4 regions of the Cupriavidus necator N-1 genome follow, and region 4 is predicted to be linked to each of the others. Evidence: predicted binding sites of a transcription regulator. Region 4 holds the regulator's gene; each other region holds the start of a gene.

Region 1 (4,216 bases), 1.6 Mb from region 4:
GGGCGCTGCTGCTGGCGGTGGCCATCGTCGCCTTCCTGCTGGCGATGAGCTGGGGCGGCGACGTCTACGACTGGCTCTCGCCAGAGCTGGGCGCCCTGCTCCTGGCCGCCGTGGCCGCCGTGGTCCTGCTGACCTGGCAGGAGCGCCGCGCCGCGGACCCGATGCTGCCGCCGCGCCTGTTTGCCAACCGTGCCTATGTGATGGGCGTGGCCGCCTCGGCGCTGGCCGCGCTCGATATCTTCCTGTGCATCTTTGCCCTGCCCCTGCACTTCCAGCTGGTGCGTGGCGCCGATGCATCGACCTCCGGCCTGCTGGTGATGCCGTTCCTGCTGGCCACCGTGGCGGGCAACTTTATCGTCGCGTGGTTGGCGCCCCGCGTGGGCCGCATGCGCGGCATCCTGACGGGCGGCTATATCGCTGCCGCGCTGGGGCTGATCGTGCTGGCGCTGGTGACCCCCGCGATGCCGTTGGCCGTGGTGCTGGCGGCGATGACGCTGGCCGGCGTGGGCCTGGGCATGACCATGGTGTCGACGCTGATCAGTGTGCAGAACGTGCTCGAGCGCCGCGATACCGGCGCCGGCACCGGCGCGCTGCTGGTGCTGCGCTCCCTAGGCAGTGCGATCGGTGGGGCGCTGGCTGGTACGTTGCTGACGCTGGAATTCCGCCATGCGCTGGCGGCATCGGGGGTCACGCAGGCGCTGGACCTGGGCGCGCTGCGCCACGGCAGCGAGGCCTTTGCGCAACTGTCGCCGTCCGTGCGCGCGGTGCTGGCGGGCGGCGTGGAGTCGGGCTTCCACCTGATCTTTGCCGCGGGCGCGGCGGCGGCGGTGCTGGCACTGCTGATCGTGCGCCGCATGCCGGACCTGGAGCTGCGCGGCAGCGTCACCGAACACGCCGCCACGCTGGCGATGGATTGAGCCGGCCTGCCGGAAAGCCGCTACCGGCGTAGACTATGGCGTACCCGATACAGCGAGCCGCCTTCCGGAGCCCCATCGCCATGACTCGTCGTTTCCCCTCGTCCGCCACACTCCGACAACTGCGCCCGGCCGCCCTCGCCGGCGCGCTGGCGCTGGCCGCAGCCGGCGCCGCGCTATTGCCGCACCCTGCCCGCGCCGCCGACAAGCCGGCCGCCGCGCCTGCACCGCAGGCAACAGGCGCCTGCCCGGCGTCGCTCAACTTCAAGTTCCCGCGCCTGCAGGATGAAGCCCCGCAAAACCTCTGCCAGTACGCGGGCAAGGTCGTGCTGGTGGTCAACACCGCCAGCTACTGCGGCTTCACGCCCCAGTACGAAGGGCTGGAGGCGCTCTACAGCAAGTACCGTGACCGCGGCCTGGTCGTGCTGGGCTTCCCGTCGAACGATTTCTCGCAGGAGCCCGGCTCGGAGAAGCAGATCGCGGACTTCTGCTACAACACCTACGGCGTCAAGTTCCCGATGCTGGGCAAGTCGCACGTGCGCGGCAGCGAGGCCAACCCGATGTACGCGCTGCTGGCGAAGGAAACCGGCACCGCGCCCAAGTGGAACTTCTACAAATACCTGATCGGCCGCAACGGCCAGGTGGTGGGCAGCTACAACAGCAAGACCACGCCTGACGACAAGAAGTTCGTCGCCAAGATCGAAGAACTGCTGGCCAGCCCGCGCTGACGCGCGCGACGCCCGGCCGGGGTGTACACGCCTGACGACAGTCCGGCCGCTGGGGGGCGCGTGTTCCCTCCCCCATTGATTTGCATCAAGTTTGCAATGGGATTCGCTGAGTAACGTCGCCGCTTGCGACGAGCGGAGCGAGGCAATGGGAATCACGTTGTACGACGCGGACGGGCACACCTGCCTGATGTTCACCGACCTGGTCGAGGAAGCGCATGGCGAAGCGGTGCAGACCAACCAGTTCCTGGTCGTCGACCACGGGCATGGCGCGCTGATCGATCCCGGCGGGCAGATGACCTACAGCGAGCTGTATCTCACCATCAGCCGCTACTTTCCGCCCAAGCAACTCGACTACGTGCTGGCTTCGCATGCCGATCCGGACATCGTCGCATCGGTCGGACGCTGGCTGACGGGCTCTGACTGCCGCATCTTGATTTCCAGCGTGTGGGCGCGCTTCCTTCCGCATTTCTGCCAGGCCGGTAAGACGGCCGGGCGCATCGTGACGATTCCCGATGCGGGCATGCATATCCCGCTCGGGCACAGCTCCCTGGTCGCGGTGCCAGCGCACTTCCTGCATTCCGAAGGCAATTTCCAGTTCTACGATCCGATCAGCAAGATCCTGTTCTCGGGCGATCTCGGCGCGGCCATGACAGGCGCCAAAGCGGCCGGCACCACGGTGACGGATTTCGATGCGCATACTCGCCTGATGCTGCCGTTCCACCAGCGCTACATGAGCGGCAGCCGCGCGTGCCGGCTGTGGGCAGCCATGGCGCGGTCGATGGATATCGAATGGATCGTGCCGCAGCACGGGCCGTCGTTTCGCGGCAAGCACATGGTGGCGCGCTTTATTGACTGGATCGACGCGCTGGCGTGCGGGCTGGACCTGCTGACGCAGGACCACTATCGCGTGCCCGCACCCGCCATGCGCTGATCAGTCGCGCACGAGCCCTTCGGCGCGCATGGCTTCCTGCACCGCCGGCCGCGCGGCGATGCGCGACAGGTAGTCCTGTAGCGTGGGGTATGCCGTCAGCGGCATCATCAGCATGCGGGCCCAGCCGAGGATGGTGAAGCAGTAGGCGTCGGCCACGGTAAAGGTGTCGCCGGTCAGGTACTGGCGGCCCTGCAGGTGCTTGTCGAGCTCAGCAAAGCGCAGTTGCAGCTTGGCCTTGCAGGCCTCTACCGTACTCTGCGCGGTTTCCTTGTGCCACAGCCACGGGCTGAAGACCTTGTGCAGTTCCGTTGAGACCAGCGTGATCCAGCCGGTGGCTTCCAGCCGCTCGCGCGTGCCGGCGGCGGGCAGCAGCGCGCGTTCGGGCACCAGGTCGGCGATGTATTGCAGCAGCGATGCCGCCTCGGTATGGCGCGAGCCGTCGTCGAGCTGCAGCAGCGGCACGTAGCCGCGCGGGTTGATGGTGTAGTAGTCGTCGGTGCCGTTTTCAGGCACGGCCAGCTTGTGGTGGAGCAGGTCGACTTTGGCCAGCGTGACCGGCAGGCCGGCTTCGCGCAGGGCGATATGGACGGCCATCGAGCAGACGCCCGGAGTGTAGTAGAGCTTCATTGCGATCCTGTAGTGGTTGCCTGGCCGCCACGCCATGCGGCGGCCGTGCAGGCAGTCTAGGATCGCCCCCCTTATGCAGCAATGCGCGTCCTTGCGGACGCGCATTGCAGATTTGCACAGGGCTCAGTTTGCGCTCAGTTTGCGCTCGAATGCGCTCAGTCGAGCAGCTTTGCCAGCGCCGGCGGCAGGCCGGCATTGGGCTTGCGCGGCGGCCGCGCGAAGCTGCCCTGCGTGGCGCTGCCGGCGCGCAGGGCCACCAGCGATTCGCAATGCCGCACCGCGCTCGACACGCCATCCACCACCGGCACCGGGATGCGCCCTTGCAGCGAGCGTGCCAGTCCCGCCAGCGGCGCGCCGGCGACGATGATCACGTCGGCGCCGTCCTGCTCGATGGCTTGCAGGGCCAGTTGTTCCAGCCGCGCGGCATGGTCTTCCTGTACGCTGCCGATATCGCGCAGGGGCTCCTGCAGCGAACGCACGCTGGCCAGCCGCGACGACAGGCCGTTGGCCGCTACGCATTCGCGGTACCACGCCTGGATGCGGTGCGAGATCGCGATGATGGAGAAGCGCTGCCCCAGCAGGCAGGCGCTGGCCAGCGCGGCTTCGGTCATGCCGACGACAGGGACGTCGAACAGCTCTTTCAGGCCGGCCAGGCCGGGGTCGCCGAACGCGGCGACCACCAGGCCGTCGAACTGGCCGGCGTGTTCCGCGGCGGCGCAGGCGGTGGCATAGCCGCCGACCAGCGCCTCGAAGCGGGTTTCGATATAGGCCACGCCGAAGGCCGCGGTGGCCATCTGCAGCGTGGTGGTGGCGGCGGCGGTGCGCCGCGCTTCCGCCTCGATCAGCGCCGTGACGGATTCGCTGATATTGGGATTGACGATCAGGAGTTTCATGGTCGGAGTAGGTTGGCTGCAGGCTTGGCGATCAGCCCAGCATCGGCGCGCCCGCCGGCAGGAACTGCCCGCGGCCGGCCTGGGGTTCCTGGTACTGGCCATCGCGCACCAGCATCTCGCCGC
Region 2 (4,216 bases), on a different replicon from region 4:
CGGCGAGGCGGCCGCTGGCTTGCCGGCCTGCAGTCGATCGATCAGCCATTGGGCTTCATCCTGCGTCATGAAGGGTTGCCAGGGCGGCATCGCGGTGCCGGGACGGCCGTACAGCACGGTGGCGATCAGGCCCGCGGGCGGCTTGCCGGACAGCGCCTCGCGCGTCAACGGCGGGCCCAGCCCGCCGCGCAGCGTCATGCCATGGCAGGCGCCGCAGTCATCGCGCAGCCAGTGCGCAAGCTGCGCCTGCCGGGCAGGGGTGGGCTGGGCCGCCGCGCCGGGCGCTGCGCCCAGCAAGGCAGCTGCCAGCCCCGCCAGTGCAGCGCGCCGCCAGGCGATGTGATCACGCATGGTGGTGCCGGCTCAGTACACGTCGTGCTGCGTGTTGTAGGCGTTGAACTTGCCGGTCGGGGTGACCAGGCGCTTGTCCTTGATCACGGTCTTGAGCGTGCGGGTCTTGTCATCGACCACCACCAGCGCGGACTCGCCGTCCTTGGTGCCCCAGACCGAGAACCAGACCTCGTCGCCGGCCTTGTTGTATTCGGCCTGCACCACGCGCCTGGCGCCCGCGCCCTTCAGCTCGGCCCATTCAGCGATCGGCAGCACCTTGTAGCCGGCTTCCAGGTTGCGCGTGTCGAATACCGCCACCGACTGGTTGAGCTTGGCGTCAGGGTTCAGCGGCGTGTCGACCCACAGGTTGGACGACTTCGGGTGGGTCTTGATGAAGAGCGAGCCGCCGCCCTGGCCCTTGATGGTCTGCACCACCTTCCACGCCTGCGCCGGGTGTCCGACCGGATCGGTGCCGATCAGGCTGATCGTCTCGTCGCCAAGGTGGCTGGTGGTCCAGACCGGGCCGAACTTCGGATGCGTGAAGTTGGCGCCGCGTCCCGGATGCGGGGTCTTGCCCACGTTGATCAGTGCGGCCAGCTTGTTCTCCTTGGTGTCGACCACGGCGATCTTGTCGGACGCATTGGCGGCCACCAGGAAGTAGCGGCCGGTGGCGTCGAAGCCGCCGTCATGCAGGAACTTGGCTGAATCAATCGTGGTGGTCTTCAGGTTGGACAGGTCCGAGTAGTTGACCATCAGGATCTTGCCGGTCTCCTTGGCGTTGATCACGAACTCCGGATGGAAATGGCTGGCGACGATGGCCGCCACGCGCGGCTCGGGGTGGTATTCGTTGTCCACGGTCATGCCGCGCGTGGAGACCACCTTGAGCGGCTTGAGCGTGTCGCCTTCCATGATCACGTACTGCGGCGGCCAGTAGGACCCGGCCACGGCGTACTTGTCCTCATAGCCCTTGTACTTGGAGGTCTCGACCGAGCGCGCCTCCATGCCGACCTTCACTTCCGCGACGATATCGGGCTTGGGCAGCCACAGGTCGATCAGGTCCAGCCGCGCATCGCGGCCGATCACATACAGGTAGCGCCCGGACGCCGACATGCGCGAGATATGCACCGCGTAGCCGGTCTTGACGATATTGATGAGCTGCTTGCTGTCGCCGTCGATCAGCGCCACCTCGCCGGCATCGCGCAGCGTGACCGAGAAGAGGTTGTCAAGGTTGTACTGGTTCATCTTCCTGGTCGGGCGCTGGGCCACCGGCAGGATGTCCTTGCGGCTTTTCTCGATATCGGCCAGTGAGTACTCGGGCGGGGTCGGCGGGTCGAGCTGGATATAGCGCGCCATCAGGTCGACTTCCGGGTCGGAGAGATCGCCCGAGGTGCCCCAGTTCGGCATGCCGGCGGGGCTGCCGTACTTGATGAAGGTCTTCAGGTACTCGGTGCCGCGCGCGCGGGTGATGTCCGGCGTCAGCGCCTTGCCGGTCGCGCCCTTGCGCAGCACGCCGTGGCAGCCGGCGCAGCGCTCGAAGTAGATCTGCCGGGCGTGGTCGAACTCAGCGGCAGTGAGGGTGGGGATGGCGGCCTTCTGTTCCGCCTTCGGTTCTGCCTTGGTGGCTGCATGTGGCAGCCCGAGCCAGAGTGAGAGCGGCAATGCCGCGATTGCCGGGTACAGCCAGTTTTTTGCTTTCATGGGTGCCGTGGATCAGCGGTGAGGAAAGCGGTTTCGCGGTGTCCATGCCTGGGTGGCGGGCACCTGTCGTCATGTGGGAAGCATGCGGACACACTGACGACATGGAATTGACTGGCATCAAACGGCGGCGGTGGTGTGGGAACGAAGTGTGGGTGGTTGATGTTTGTCGTTTGCGATGGTGCAAGCGCACCGTGGAGGCGATGCGCTTGCAAGGCAGGGTTCAGGTCGGGCCCAAGCGGTCGCGCGTGCGCCTGGCCACGTTCGTTGTCCACGGGAACGCGCCCCGGTACTGCTGGATGAACTGCTCGATCTCGCCGCGCTGCCGCAGCGACAGGCCGATCATGTCCAGCCCTTCGATAAACATGCGGCGGTGCCGTGCCGACAGGTCGAAGGCGTAGTCGCCAGACGGAGTGCGCACCCGCATCGCCTCGACATCGATGCTGATGGTGTTGCCCGCGTCCGCATCCACGTCGTTCATCAACGGCTCGATCACCTCACGCGGCAGCATCACCAGCAGCAGCCGGTTGTTCATCGCGTTCGAATAGAAGATCTCGCCGAAGCTCGGCGCAATCACGGCGCGGATGCCAAATTGCTGCAGGCCCCAGACGGCGTGCTCACGGCTGGAGCCGCAGCCGAAGTTGGCGCCGCTCACCAGGATACTGGTGCCGGCGTACTCGGGCCGGTTCAGCACGAAGCCAGGGTGCGGCGCGCCGCTGGCATCGAAGCGGTGGTCGTAGAGGATGCCCTCGGCCAGCCCGGCCTTGTCGATCCCGCGCAGAAACTGCTTGGGGATGATCTGGTCGGTATCGAGGTTCTCGAAGCGGATGGCGGCGCCTTTGCCGGCGATGCAGGTGTGTTCAGGCATGGGTGATCTCCAGCTTGCGGACGTCGGTGATGACGCCGGTGACCGCTGCCGCGGCGGCCATGGCCGGGCTCATCAGGTGGGTGATGGCACCGCGTCCCTGCCGGCCCTCGAAATTGCGGTTGGTGGTGGAAGCGCAGCGCACGCCGTCGGCGAGCACGTCGTCGTTCATGGCCAGGCACATCGAGCAGCCCGGTTGCCGCCATTCAAAGCCGGCGGCGGTGAGGATCCCGGCCAGGCCCTCGCGCTCGGCCTGGGCCTTGACCGCGCCCGACCCAGGCACCACCATGGCCCGGACCCCTGCAGCGACCTTGCGGCCGCGCACTACGCTGGCCACCGCGCGCAGGTCCTCGATGCGGCCGTTGGTGCAGGAGCCGATGAAGACGTGCTGGATCGGCGTGCCTGCCAGCGCGGCGCCCGGTTGCAGGTGCGTGTACGCCAGCGCGCGCTCGACCGAGCGCTGCTCGGCCTCGTCGATCTGGTCTTCCGGGAACGGGATCTGCCCGGAAACCGGCAGCACCTGGTCCGGGCTGGTGCCCCAGGTGACGTAGGGCTCGATCTCGCTCGCGTCGAACACGAAGTCCATGTCGAACACGGCGTCCGGATCGCTCTGCAGCGTGGCCCAGTAGCTGAGCGCGGCGTCGCGCTGCGGGCCTTCGATATCCACGGCGCGGCGCAGCACATAGTCGGTGGCGACCGCGTCCGGCGCGATCAGCGCGCCGCGCGCCGCGGCTTCCACGGTCATGTTGCACAGCGTGAAGCGGGCCTCGACGCTCAGGTCGCGGATCGCCGATCCGCAGTACTCCACCACGTAGCCGCGCGCACCTTGCGCGCCGATCGCGCCGATGATCCTGAGGATCAGGTCCTTGGCGGTGGTGCCGGCGGGCAGCTTGCCGTCCACGCGGATGCGCATGGTCCTGGCCATCCGGTAGACCAGCGTCTGGGTGGCCAGCACATGCTCGACCTCAGACGTGCCGATGCCGAAGCCCAGCGCGCCGAGCGCGCCGTAGGTGGTGGTATGGCTGTCGCCGCAGATCACCACCATGCCCGGCCGGATCATGCCGTGCTCGGGCGCGATCACGTGCTCGATGCCCTGCAGCGTGTCGTTGGTGTCGAACAGCGGGATCGCGTGCCGCTCGCAGTTGGCACGCAGGTTGGTGGCCTGCAGCGCCGAGGCCGGGTCCGCGATCACGCGGATCGCTGTGGGGTGCGTCGGGATGATATGGCTGACCACCGAGACGTTCTGTCCCGGCACCAGCACGCCGCGGCCCTGTTCATGCAACCCGGCGAAGGCCTGCGGGCTGGTGTACTCGTTCATCAGGTGCA
Region 3 (4,216 bases), on a different replicon from region 4:
GCCCAGCGCGGTATCGCCGCTGATCACCAGCCGGCGCTGGAAGAACAGCGTGTCGGTATCGGCCTCGCCGCCCAGCAGGCGCAGGTAGTCGACCGCGCAGGCGCGCAGCGTCAGTTCAGGCTCGGCGTCCGCTGCAGCGGCGCGAAAGCACCCGCCTTCGCAGCGGAACGGCACGGCCAGCCCAAGGTCCTGCACCGTCAGCAGGAAGGCGTGCCCGTCCAGTGCGGCCGGCGGCTCCAGCCATCCCGCGCGGCGCGCCAGCTCCAGCGCCGCCACCAGCGGCAACGCCCGCGCACGGGCGGGCATGCGCCGGTGCACGCCCGCGATCAGCTTGTGCAGCGCGCTCATGCCCGGGCCTCCCAGGCGATGCCCGCGCTGCCGTGCCAGTAGCCGTTGCACGGCTGGGCGCCGGCCGGCGTGATGCCGCTGGCAGCGGGTGCCTGTTCACCTGCACGAATCGCCGCGAGCTGTTGCACCACCTGCAGCGTGCCGGATGAATGCGGGCTCACGCGCAGCATCCCCACCCCCATCCGCGCCATCGCCAGCGCCTCCGCGCACAGGTCCAGGCAGGTGGCGCTCTGCGTCTGCACGCCGTTGAGCGTGAAGAACGCCTGCCCTTCGCCGGTGGCGGCCACCAGGCCGTCGGGATAGTCCATGCAGCGGAACTCGCAACTGTCCTTGCGCAGCCGATGGTGGCGCGCGGTAAAGCAGCGCGCCGAGAATGCCAGCGGCAGGCGGCCCCAGACAAAGGCTTCCAAACGCATGCCAGTGGGGCGCGCGGCTGCCAGCGCGGCCAGCGTGCCGCCGTCCATCTCCACCGGCGCGACGCAGCCGGCCGCGCCCAGCCCGGCCAGCCACGCCAGCGTATCGGCGTGGTAGACATTGAGGTGGGGGCCGCCGACAAAGGGCCGCCCTGCCATGCAGCGCACCGCGCCAAGGTCGTTGGCCTCGACCAGGTAGTCGTCCTGCGCGCAGGCGCGGCGCATCCAGGCGATATCGGTGTCGGACTCCACCAGCACCGGCGTCGACAGCACCACCTCCTTGCCGGCATCGCGCAGCATCTGCGCAATCTCCAGCCATTGCGCATGGCGGACTTCATGGCGGCGCGTGCAGACGGTCTCGCCGAGGTAGACGCGGTCGACCGGCGCATCGGCGACCGACGCATAGAACTGCATCACGGCCTCGCGCGGCCAGTAGTACAGCAGCGGGCCCAGGGCGATGCCGAAGTCTGGCATCGCTACGGCTTGCGGCATCGCGGCCGCGGCAATCTCTGGCATGGGAAGCTCCGTCATGGCCGGTTCAACGCAGATCGATGTCATGGGTGTCACCGCCATGGCCGGTCGTAGGCGCCTTGCGTGACCTGGTCGCCTTCGGCATGGCGCCCCAGCGTGCTCTGCCACTCTTGCCGCGGCACGAAGCGCGCCGGATCGGCGCAGGCGGCGTCGATGGCCGCGCGCAGCACGCCGACCACATCGCCCACATAGCGCGGGCTGCGCTGCCGGCCTTCGATCTTGATGGCGGCGATGCCCATGTCGATCAGCGCCGGCAGCAGCGACAGCGCATTGAGGCTGGTCGGCTCTTCCAGCACGTAGCCGCGCTCGCCCTCCACCTCGAAGCGGCCCTTGCACAGCGTGGGATAGCCGGCCGGCTCGCCCGGCGCATAGCTGTCGATCAGGATGCCCGACAGGCGAGCCTGCATGGTGCCGTCCTGCTCGGTCCAGCGCACCGCGTGCGCGGGCGAGCAGACGCCCTTGTTGTTGGGCGAGTCGCCGGTGGCGTAGGACGACAGCAGGCAGCGCCCCTCGGCCATCACGCACAGGCTGCCGAAGCCGAACACCTCCAGCTCCACGCTGGTCTGGCGCGCCAGCTTGCCGATCTGCGCCAGCGACAGCACGCGCGGCAGCACCACGCGGCGGATATGGAAGCGCTCGCGCATCAGCTCGATGGCGTCGGCATGCGTGGCCGAGCCCTGCACCGACAGGTGCAGCCGCAACTCAGGATGGCGCTCGCACGCATAGCCCATCAGGCCGGCATCAGCCATGATGACCGCGTCGGCGCCAAGGTCCGCCGCCGCATCGACCGCGCGCTGCCATTGCGCCACCGCGCCCATCTGGGCGAAGGTGTTGATGGCGAACAGCACCTCGGCGCCGCACGCGTGGGCTTCGGCCACGCCGGTGCGGATGTCGGCCTCGGTAAAGTTCAGGCCGCCGAAGTTGCGCGCGTTGGTGGCATCGCGCAGGCCCAGGTAGACCGCGTCGGCGCCGTGCTGCAGCGCCATGCGCAGGGCCGCCAGCGAACCGGCGGGCGCAACAAGCTGGGGCCGGCGCGGCAGGCTTGCCGCGGCGGATGGGGCTGGGGAGGCAGGGGTCATCGGTGATGGCGCCGGCGGCGGCGCGAAGATGAAGACAGCGGCCGATGCTAGCCAAGCGCTTGCAGCAGGGGCTTGACCGCGCGCAAACCCACGCCAACGGCACACCGCCCGCGTTGGCCTATGCCGGTTGGCGTAGGCCGATGGCAGGCCACCACCGCGCGCTTGACCTGCGGCAAACGCCGGCCCGTGCCGCTGTGCCACGCTTGCCCGGTCATCCCCGCGGCTGGCCGCACGCCGGCCCCGCGCCCATCCTCTCCCGGAGACGTATTTATGAATCAACCCTGGCTCAAGCTGGCCGGCCGCCGCCTGCTGCCCATCGTGCAGGGCGGCATGGGCATCGGCATTTCGGCCCACCGGCTGGCCGGCGCCGTCGCGCGCGAGAACGGCGTCGGCACCATCGCCAGCATCGACCTGCGCCACCACCACCCCGACCTGATGGAACGCACCCGCGGCAGCCGTGACAAGCCCGCCATCGAAGCCGCCAACCTCGAGGCGCTGGATCGCGAGATCCGTGCCGCGCGCACGGCGTCCGAAGGCCGCGGGCTGATCGCCGTCAACGTGATGAAGGCGGTGGGCTCGCACGCCGCGCTGGTGCGGCAATCCTGCGAAAGCGGCGCCGATGCCATCGTCATGGGCGCCGGCCTGCCGCTGGACCTGCCCGAGCTGACCGCCAGCCACCCCAGGGTGGCGCTGATCCCGATCCTGTCCGAGGCACGCGGCATCGGCCTGGTGCTGCGCCGCTGGATGAAGAAGGGCCGGCTGCCCGATGCCATCGTGGTCGAACACCCGGCGCATGCGGGCGGCCACCTGGGCGCGGCCACCATCCAGGACTTGTCGGAGCCGCGTTTCTCGTTTTCGCGCGTGCTGGCCGAATGCCGCGAGCTGTTTGCGCAGCTGGGACTGGCCTGGGACAGCATTCCGCTGATCCTGGCCGGCGGCATCGACAGCCATGCCAAGGTGCGCCACTGGCTGGGCGAGGGCGCCGCCGCGGTGCAGCTGGGCACGGCCTTCGCCGTGACCGAGGAATGCGATGCCCACCCGGCCTTCAAACAGGTGCTGGCAACGGCGCGGCCCGAGACCCTGCGCGAGTTCACCAGCGTAGCCGGGCTGCCCGCGCGCGCGGTGCTGACGCCGTGGCTGTCGCGCTACCTGTCGAGCGAGTCGCGGCTGCAGCGCCGCGCCAAGCCGCGTGAATGCCTGGAGGGCTTCGACTGCCTGCAGGCGTGCGGGCTGCGCGACGGCATTGCCCGCATCGGCCAGTTCTGCATCGACCTGAAGCTGGCGCAGGCCGTGCGCGGCGACGTGGAGCGCGGCCTGTTCTTCCGCGGCCGGGGTGCGCTGCCCTTCGGCGAGGCGATCCGGCCGGTGGCGGAGCTGATGCACTACCTGTTGACCGGGGAAAAGCCTGCGGGGCTGACTCAAACCCCGACACCAGCCTGACGCATGCCTGTTGTGCGTGCCGTGCCCAACGCCGCGCGAACAAGGCTCCCCTCGCCCGCTTGCGGGAGAGGGGTGGGGGAGAGGGCCGGAGTGTCTACGAAGTGAGGCGCGTCGGTGTGCCAGCGCCTGCCCTCTCCCCCGGCCCCTCTCCAGCAGGCGGGAGAGGGGAGCAAACCGGCAGCATGGGAACCTTGTCTGCAATGCGCGGCGGTAATCCGCCGCGCTTCTTCATCTCCCGCATGCACCGCAACGCTCCCAGCAGCTGCCACCCCAGCCACGCATTGGCGCCCGCCAGCAGCAGGCCGCCAGCGCGGGCCAGCGGCGCCGGCGCCAGCGGTACCGCCAGCAGCAGCACGTAGGCCGCCAGCAGCAGCCATGCCTGCCGCCGTTGCCGGCCCGGCACGA
Region 4 (4,216 bases):
GATCGCGCTGCGCACGCCGCTGAAGGTCGACATCATCCGCGACCGTGGTGCGCTCGGCCGTGAAGTGGAAGGCCGCTGGATCGAGAACGTCTATCGCCTGCAGCTGATCAACACCACCGAAGCGCCGATGAAGATCAGCGTGCGCGCCGACAGCGACGAGCTGAAGAACCTGAGGGTGGAGTACGACAAGCAGGCCGAATCGTTGGCGCCGACGTCCAACCGGTTGCTGCCGATCCGGATCCGCGTGCCGATCGAGGCCGCGGCGCGGGGCACGCACAAGATCAACGTGACAGTGACGAGCGAAGGCACGGAGCGGGGGCAGGCCGAAATCCGGCAATCCACCAGTTTCATCGTGCCGCGCGATTTGTGAAGCTGGGCAGACGCGGACTTAGTCGTCAAGATGAAGGGGGCAAGATGAGTCAGCAAGGCAATCCGTGGTGGAAGGAGCCGTGGCCGTGGCTATTGATGAGCGGCCCGCTGGTGGCGATGGTGGCGTGCGGCGTGACGATCTGGCTGGCGTCCACGCATCCGGACATGCCGGTGCAGGGTGCAACGCGCCATGGCCTGGTGGTGGAGAAGGCCGATGCCGCGCCGCCCAAGGCTGCCGCAGCGAGGCAGCCATGAGGTTGCGCTGGCTGATGTGGGTACTCTGGCCGGCGTTCCTGATGGCTGGCTTTGCGACCGCGACGGTGTTTTCGGTGGTGGATCCCGGTGACCTGAACTTCTTCGGCCAGCCGATCGAAGCGTCCCGCGAATCGGTCTACACCATCGGCTTCCTGATGGCCTGGGTGTTCTGCGCGTTGTCCAGCGGACTGACGCTCTACACCATGCCGACGCGGCTCAGCGATACCGACGAACTGGAATGAGCGGACTGGCGTGAGGTCTGCGCTGCCATGGCCGGATGCGGCACTGGCAGCGCTTGGCCGCTTAGCAGGAGCGGCTGTAGAGTTGCTTGATGCCGTCGATGTCCACCAGCTTGACGTGGCGCTGGCGAATCTGGATCAGGCCGGCTTCGGCAAAGCGAGAGAACAGGCGGCTGACGGTTTCGAGCTTCAGGCCCAGGTAGCTGCCGATTTCTTCGCGGCTCATGCGCATCACGAACTCGGACGCCGAATAGCCGCGCGCCGACAGGCGCTCAGAGAGGTTGATCAGGAAGGCGGCAAGGCGTTCCTCGGCGCGCATCGAGCCCAGCGTGACCAGCATCAGCTGGTCGTGCGTGATTTCCTTGCCCATCAGGCGCAGGAACTGCTGCTGCAGCGATGGCAGGTCGACCGAGAGGGACTGCAGTTCGCTCATGCGGACCACGCAGACTTCGGTATCTTCCAGCGCGGCGGCATCGGAGGCATGCTGCATCTCGCCCAGCCCGTCGAGACCGACGATTTCGCCGGGCAGGTGGAAGCCGGTAATCTGCGAGCGGCCGTCTTCAGTGGTGACGTGGGTCTTGAGCGTGCCAAAGCGCACGGCATAGACCGCGGTGAGCGGATCGCCCATGCGATACAAGGTTTCACCCTTGTGCACGCGGATGCGTTCCTGTACCAGCGTGTCCATCTTGGCGAGGTCTTGCTGCGACATGCCGACCGGAAGGCACAGCTGCCCCATTGCACAGGTGGAGCAGCGGGGCGACATCTCGGTAATGGGAATGGAGGTGAGCAATTGGAACCTGCTAGAAATGGCAGCGAGGGCGCGATTAGGACATTTTACCGTGCGATGTGATGCGGTAGGGAGTAAGAATTGACATTTGGCGTGCTGATCAGCGTTTTTCTGCTCGCTTTGCTGGGCGGAGTCCACTGCGCTGCCATGTGCGGCGGCGTGGCGCTGGCCGTGGAACAACGCCGCGGCGCGACGGTGACGATCAGTCTGGTGCCCAGCCGCGCCGCCTGGCTGGCCGAGTTGCTGACTATGCACTTGGGCCGGATCTCGACCTATATGCTTCTTGGTGCCGCGCTAGGCGCACTCGGTGCCTCGGCATGGAAGCAGGATTACCTGCCGGTGCAGCGCTGGCTGTTCGGCGCGGGCAGCGTCATGCTGCTGTGGTCGGGCTGGCGGTTGCTGCGCGGCAACACTTTTACCGTCGACTGGCTGGAGCGGCTGGCGGCGCGCGCCGGCGCAACGGTGGCGCGGCGGCTGGGTGGCCTGGCAGGCGCCATGCCGGCGTTTGTGCGGGCGCGAAGCGGACTGGCGCGGCGTTATGGCGTGGGCCTGGCGTGGGGGCTGGTGCCGTGCGGCATGGTCTATGGGGCGCTTACGCTGGCGCTGCTGGCGGGCAACGCGGCGTCCGGCGCACTCGTGATGGGCGTGTTCGGGCTCGGCACATTGCCTAATCTGCTGGTGCTGTCCGGCCTCGCGGGCTACTTGCGTACGCTGTCGCGACGTCCCGGCGTGCGCCTGGGGGCCGGCCTGGCGGTGATGGCGTTCGGCGCCCTTGGCATTGCGCGAGCGGTGCTGCTGCCACATTCGCTGGCCGAGCATGGATTCTGCCTGGTGTTCTGAGGCGCCGGCGCCGCCCGGGCAACGGATGATGGTTGCAGGCGGGGGCGGGAATGCCATACAATCGCCAACATTGCGGTATCGCGCGGCATAGAATGAGCCGCGGTAAGCAGCGGGCGAGCAGCGCCAGGCGGCCTTCCTACCAGAAGGCGCGTTCAGGGCAGGGGAAGCGGAAGGTTTTCGATGCCCGTCCCGTCCCCGCAGTCCATCCGGTTCAAAAGATCTGGTTCAAAAGTCCGGCTGGCACTGCGGTGTTGGCGATGCCGGCCTTGCTCCCGATACCCGTTTTTCTTGCGTCCGAGGCCTTCAGTTCGCTGACAGCGACGTCCGATATGTGCGGGCGCGCTACGCAAGAGGTTTGCTGGCCGATCCATAACGGCACGCGAACGATCTCCTGCCGGAACGACCCGGCAACTCGATGCAAAGATAGGGAAGTGCACGGCTTGGATGCAGCAGGTATCCGGCTAGCTGCGCAATGAGATGGCGGTGGCTTTCGTACCGCTGTATCCAAAATCTCCGATGCCCCGGATCCGTCCGGGAGCAGGTGCAAAGACAGGCTGCACACCATCAACATGAATACCCAAGAGGCGAAGATCGTCCTCGAGACGGCGCTGATCTGCGCGCAGGAACCGTTGCGCGTCAATGACCTGCGGCGGCTGTTTGACGACGACGTCGGCGCAGACACCATCCGCGTGCTGCTTGAGGAACTGCGCCAGGACTGGCGGCCGCGCGGCGTGGAACTGGTGGCCCTGGCCAGCGGCTGGCGCTTCCAGAGCCGGCCGGAAATGCGTGAATACCTCGATCGGCTGAATCCCGAAAAGCCGCCAAAATATTCGCGCGCCGTGATGGAAACACTGGCGATCATTGCCTACCGGCAGCCGGTGACCCGCGGCGATATCGAGGAAATCCGCGGCGTAACGGTCAGCACGGAAGTGGTCAAGAAGCTTGAGGACCGCAGCTGGATCGAGGTGATCGGACACCGCGACGTGCCGGGCAGGCCGGCGCTGTATGCGACCACCAAGGCATTCCTGGACGATCTTGGGCTGCGTACGCTGGATGAGCTGCCGCCGCTGGAAGACGCCCAGGCGCAGGCGCAGGCAACCCTGCTGGAACAACAGGCCATCAATTTTGAAGACCTGGCTGCAAACAAGGCAGCCAGTGCCGACGAGGAAGCATTTGCCGACCCCGCCGCGCAGGCAGCGGATGTGGCCCAAGCATCCGTCGCGAACGAAGCCGAGACGACCGACCCGGTCGACCAAGGCGCCAATGGCTTTGACGTGCAACCGCTGCAAGCTGCAGCCGACGATGCCGCCGAGGCCGCTTCCATCGAACCAGCCGCACCCAATCCGGACGGGGCGCGGGGCGATTTGCCGGACAACGGCACCCCGCCGCACCCGAGCGAGCACGACGAGCGCGTGCCGAACTGAACAACATGCAACATCCGATAGTGAATATCTTGTCTGATTCCGTTGAGCAAGACACCCGCAATGCGGGCGCACCCGCCGACACCGGCGCCGCAGAACCCGGATCGGGCAGCGAAGCCGCGCCCCGCCGCAAGGGGCTGCGCCGCGGGCTGAGGAACCTGGTCGCATCGCGCCGCCAGGCAACGCAGGACCGCGGCGAGGGCGCCGAAGGCGCCAGCGCCGGCGGCCAGGCCGATGCCGGTGAAGCGGGCGCCGCCCAGGCGGCGGGCGGCGCGCGCGGTGGCCAGCGCGGCCGCGGCAAGCGC

The links. Region 4 encodes FNR, which switches genes on or off when oxygen is low (the NO sensors DNR and NnrR bind a similar motif). Its sites were predicted from a motif close to TTGATNNNNATCAA; they were not measured.
Region 1: CNE_RS00310 (oxygen-binding di-iron domain-containing protein) is a predicted target of FNR. The motif match lies at 1,718-1,731, and genes of this name have one in related genera.
Region 2: CNE_RS29035 (nitrite reductase) is a predicted target of FNR. The motif match lies at 2,136-2,149, and genes of this name have one in related genera.
Region 3: ubiU (ubiquinone anaerobic biosynthesis protein UbiU) is a predicted target of FNR. The motif match lies at 2,534-2,547, and genes of this name have one in related genera.

What each region holds. Positions count from the first base shown of each region.
Region 1 is NC_015726.1:63,218-67,433, forward strand. It holds partial or broken gene CNE_RS00300 (MDR family MFS transporter) at 1-917, shown strand, start outside; gene CNE_RS00305 (glutathione peroxidase) at 998-1,642, shown strand; gene CNE_RS00310 (oxygen-binding di-iron domain-containing protein) at 1,788-2,573, shown strand; gene gstA (glutathione transferase GstA) at 2,574-3,200, opposite strand; gene CNE_RS00320 (aspartate/glutamate racemase family protein) at 3,356-4,093, opposite strand; gene hydA (dihydropyrimidinase) at 4,125-4,216, opposite strand, start outside.
Region 2 is NC_015723.1:2,425,500-2,429,715, reverse strand. It holds gene CNE_RS29040 (c-type cytochrome) at 1-351, opposite strand, end outside; gene CNE_RS29045 (cytochrome D1 domain-containing protein) at 1-49, opposite strand, end outside; gene CNE_RS29035 (nitrite reductase) at 364-2,028, opposite strand; gene leuD (3-isopropylmalate dehydratase small subunit) at 2,249-2,893, opposite strand; gene leuC (3-isopropylmalate dehydratase large subunit) at 2,886-4,216, opposite strand, start outside.
Region 3 is NC_015723.1:2,478,448-2,482,663, forward strand. It holds gene ubiT (ubiquinone anaerobic biosynthesis accessory factor UbiT) at 1-348, opposite strand, end outside; gene CNE_RS29265 (U32 family peptidase) at 345-1,277, opposite strand; gene ubiU (ubiquinone anaerobic biosynthesis protein UbiU) at 1,325-2,371, opposite strand; gene CNE_RS29275 (NAD(P)H-dependent flavin oxidoreductase) at 2,642-3,811, shown strand; gene CNE_RS29280 (hypothetical protein) at 3,906-4,216, opposite strand, start outside.
Region 4 is NC_015726.1:2,291,492-2,295,707, reverse strand. It holds gene ccoG (cytochrome c oxidase accessory protein CcoG) at 1-370, shown strand, start outside; gene CNE_RS10815 (membrane protein) at 415-624, shown strand; gene CNE_RS10810 (hypothetical protein) at 621-866, shown strand; gene fnr (fumarate/nitrate reduction transcriptional regulator Fnr) at 928-1,653, opposite strand; gene CNE_RS10800 (sulfite exporter TauE/SafE family protein) at 1,732-2,490, shown strand; gene scpB (SMC-Scp complex subunit ScpB) at 3,060-3,914, shown strand; gene rluB (23S rRNA pseudouridine(2605) synthase RluB) at 3,920-4,216, shown strand, end outside.